DNA from 2 places in the Chitinophaga sp. 180180018-3 genome. Region 1 is predicted to be linked to the other one. Evidence: riboswitches for the same ligand, from Rfam matches in the RefSeq annotation. Region 1 holds a riboswitch; the other holds the start of a gene.
What was found. A riboswitch is a leader RNA that binds a small molecule or an ion and turns the genes downstream of it on or off. The one in region 1 is predicted to bind thiamine pyrophosphate.
Positions count from the first base shown of each region.

Region 1 (2,204 bases):
CTGCACATTATCCATTTTATTCAAGATAAGGATCACCGGCACTTTCAGCTTCAGGGAGTCAAACAATTCCAGGTTTTCTTCCAGGGAATCTTTGGCGTCCATGATCAGCAACGCTACGTCAGCATCTTCCAGGGCCGATTTTACCGCACCCATCATTTTCTCATGCAGCTTATATTTCGGATCGATGATACCCGGAGTATCGGAGAAAACGATCTGGTATCCGGGCTCAGTCAGCACGCCGGTGATGCGATGACGTGTGGTTTGCACCTTAGGAGAAATAATGGCCAGCTTCTCACCGATCAGTGCGTTGAGCAGCGTGCTTTTTCCCGCGTTGGGCTTACCGAAAATATTTACAAAACCAGCTTTGTGCATGAATGATCTTTAAACAGTTCTCTCAAACTTACAGAAATAAAAAAAGCCGAATTTCTTCGGCTCTTTAATTTTTTTCTGACGCCTTTGCAACGTCTTTTTGTAGCGAGGAGCGGATTCGAACCACTGACCTTCGGGTTATGAGCCCGACGAGCTACCTCTGCTCTACCTCGCAATGAGGGTGCAAAGATATAACTATTTTACTTAGCGCCAAAACTTTTTTAAAAAATAGCAAAAAGCCAACCATAACTGGTTGGCTTTCATATTGGAATGCTTCATACACTTTAAAATGGAAGATCGTCAGCAGGTTGTTCCTGTACGGGTTCAGCCTCCGGAACAGCGACCTCGGCAAGCGTGGCTTTTCTTTTGTCGTCATCCCTGCGGCTGAGCAACTGCAAAGCAAACACCCTTACCCTCATGGCACATGCTAACACGCCGGTATTGGTATTTACATAGGCTTCCGCTTTCAGACTGCCCTCTACATATACCATGGTGCCCTGTACCAGATAAGGCGCTACACCGCCTCTTTCCCATAGTGAACAATCCATCCAGGTGGTTCTTTCTTCCAGCACTCCCTGTGCATTTTTAAAACGCTCATTAACAGCTACCGGAAAGTTGAACACGGATGCTCCGTTGACTTCTTTCTTAACAACATCGCGGCCGAGATGCCCGATGAATTGAATTTTCATCATCAGAAATAAAGATTTAATGGTTAAAAACTTATATCAGATGATTGAGAGAAGTATCCATGAAAATTAAGCAAATTTCCGGCCTCTGAAAAATAAATTCGCATTTTTATTAAATACCGTCCTAACTTTGCGTTAACACAAACATGGGGTGCCTTACTTTCAGGCTGAGATCACACCCAATGAACCTGGACCAGGTAATGCTGGTTAGGAAACGAGCAAAACGCAAAAGATACATACGTAGAAATGAAACAGCTAATGTTATTAGTGCTGCTATCCGTAGCAGGCACTTTACATGCACAATCGCTGCTGACCGGTACTGTTACCAGCAAAACCGACGGCCAGCCACTGGAGGGTGTTACCATTACGATTAATCAGACAGGGGCCGTAACAGACGGTAAAGGCCATTACAGTATCCATCTCCCTAAAAAAGGAAGCCATACCTTAACTGCCAGTTTTATCGGCTACAAATCCTTTGAGGTTACGATAACGACTACTAACAGCCATCAATTGCAGGATATTGTGCTGGAATCAGCCAGTCTCTTCGTAAAACCGGTGGAGATCAGCAGCCTGCGAGCTGGTAAGAACTCGCCTTTTGTGCATACTACCCTGTCGGCAGCCGATATTAAAAAAGAGAACCTGGGCCAGGATCTGCCTATACTGCTGGATCAGCAACCCGCTGTGGTAACCAATTCCGACGCAGGTACCGGTATCGGCTATACGGGCATACGTGTGCGGGGCTCCGACATCACCCGTATCAATGTTACAGTAAACGGTATTCCTGTGAACGATGCTGAATCCCAAGGTACTTTCTTCGTGAATATGCCCGACTTTGCCTCATCTGTCAGCAGTATACAGCTGCAACGCGGCGTAGGTACCTCCACCAATGGCGCCGGCGCATTTGGTGCCACCCTCAATCTCAGTACCAATGAATTCAGGGAAAAGGCCTACGGCGAGATCAGCAGCAGTTACGGCTCCTTCAACAGCTGGAAGAATACGGTTAAAGCAGGCTCCGGACTGATCGGCGATCACTTTACCATCGATGCACGCCTCTCTAAGATCAGCTCCGACGGCTATATCGACAGGGCCACGTCCGATCTCCGCTCCTTCTATACTTCCGCCGCGTATATCTCCGCAAAAACGGCTATA
Region 1 is NZ_CP140772.1:715,539-717,742, reverse strand. Features, by position in the region: gene era (GTPase Era) at 1-372, opposite strand, end outside; tRNA gene UNH61_RS02910 (tRNA-Met) at 473-544, opposite strand; gene ssb (single-stranded DNA-binding protein) at 654-1,061, opposite strand; TPP riboswitch at 1,193-1,287, shown strand; gene UNH61_RS02900 (TonB-dependent receptor) at 1,302-2,204, shown strand, end outside.

Region 2 (2,204 bases), 1.2 Mb from region 1:
GGCTGCCGGTATTTTCATGTCGGTGGTAGCCTGCCTGGTAGGATTATGGCAGATGTATAACTGATCAGTTCTGTCGGCGGTATCTCTCCATATAGCCCTCTGCAGCTTTAACAGGAAACAGTACCAGCGATGTATCCGACAGTTCCCTGATAATGGTGGTATCTATAATAGTGGAAGTATCTTTCACTCCTTCTGAATGATTCCATAACAGCAGGGTATCGTGAGTTAGTTGCCATTTTTCGTATACCAGCGTATACATGTTAATTGATTTGGCAGTTCCGTTTTTCCTCAGTTGAAAACCCTGCATTTCCTTGTCCAGGCCGGCTACCGGCTGTATCCATTTACCTATGAGTCTGGCTGCATCAATATGCAGCGTATCTGCAACAGCAGTGGTGCTGTCGGTAATGCGGGCATTACTGCTGTCTGCGATACTTACCAGACTGCTATCCTGCTGTAACTCTTCCTTCTCTGCCTTCTTCCCCGTATTCCGGCAGGCAACGGCCAGTATCAATAAACCCACTAAACTGATTCTTACCATGAACTAAAAATACGTAATTCATCTTTTGTAATACAATTTTTAAATTTTTCCATTACTTTTACACCAACACTTTAGGGGTGTTTATTCAATAGGCAACTATATGGATAAACTGAGATGATACCCTCAGTACCTGAAGCAGCTCATACTGCCGTAGGGAAAAGTAACTGAACCTTTCTCATCTTCCACATCCTTAAAGTTTATTGTTTCACCTTAAATTCCAAACTACATGGAAATTCATGTAAACAATAAACTTTATGCGGTGCAGCCGGGAACAACTATCGCTGCACTCTTACAGTTTATTCAGCTCTCCGCTCAAAAAGGCATCGCAGTAGCCATCAACAATCAGGTGGTTCCCAGAGCGCTATGGGAACAACAGTCACTATCCGCAGCTGATAATATTACCATTATCCGCGCTACACAGGGAGGTTAATTTCCCGTTTTGGTATTTGTTCGTATACCCATCCCCGTAGTATAACTACGGAACGGGCCATCTCATCTCAAAAAAACGCTAAACTATGCATCAACAATCCGCAGCACTCAACTGCTCACCTTTCCCTGCGTCGGAAAAATTTTATGTACCAGGTAATATTCATCCTATCAGAGTAGGCATGAGGAAGATAACGTTAACGGATACACGCCTACATGGAAAGAACGGCGCAGCCACCCCTAACCCTCCGGTAATAGTATACGATACCAGCGGAGCTTTCACCGATCCGGCTGTACATATCGACGTCACCACCGGCATTCCGAGGATCCGGGAAGAATGGATCCGCAGCAGGAATAATGTGGAAGAACTACCGGAATACTTCAGCCCTTACGTCAGGCAGCTGATGACCCAGGGAGATAAAATGCCCCGGATGAGCCTCACCCATAAACCACTCCGTGCCAGCGCCGGCGCCAACATCACTCAGCTTTACTATGCTCAACAGGGAATTATCACACCGGAGATGGAGTATGTTGCCATACGGGAAAACCAGTATGCCGATAAACTTCACGAACAGCACAATGCCTTGTGGCAACAACATCCGGGCAACAGCTTTGGCGCCAATACCCCTGCCAGGTTCATTACGCCGGAATTTGTGCGCGATGAAATAGCCGCCGGCAGAGCCATTATTCCGTCCAATATCAATCACCCGGAAAGTGAGCCCATGATCATAGGCCGTAATTTCCTTGTAAAGGTAAACGCCAACATCGGCAACTCCGCTGTAACTTCCAGCATTGAGGAAGAAGTAGACAAAGCAGTGTGGGCCTGTCGCTGGGGAGCCGATACTATTATGGATCTGAGTACCGGAAAAAATATTCACGAAACCAGGGAATGGATCATCCGCAATGCTCCGGTTCCCATTGGTACCGTTCCTATTTATCAGGCACTGGAAAAAGTAAACGGCAAAGCAGAAGCCCTAACCTGGGAAATCTTCCGGGATACACTGATAGAACAGGCGGAACAGGGTGTTGATTACTTCACCATTCACGCAGGAGTACTGCTGAGATATATTCCGCTCACTGCACGCAGGGTTACAGGAATCGTATCACGCGGTGGCTCTATTATGGCCAAGTGGTGCCTGGCGCATCACCAGGAAAACTTCCTGTATACGCATTTCGAAGAGATCTGTGAGATCATGAAAGCCTATGATGTATCCTTTTCGCTGGGAGATGGCCTGCGCCC
Region 2 is NZ_CP140772.1:7,601,723-7,603,926, reverse strand. Features, by position in the region: gene UNH61_RS30115 (hypothetical protein) at 1-64, shown strand, start outside; gene UNH61_RS30110 (lipocalin family protein) at 65-538, opposite strand; TPP riboswitch at 602-712, shown strand; gene thiS (sulfur carrier protein ThiS) at 765-968, shown strand; gene thiC (phosphomethylpyrimidine synthase ThiC) at 1,054-2,204, shown strand, end outside.
Region 2: it holds a riboswitch for thiamine pyrophosphate, as region 1 does, so the genes downstream of both, thiS (sulfur carrier protein ThiS) here and UNH61_RS02900 (TonB-dependent receptor) in region 1, are expected to answer to the same signal.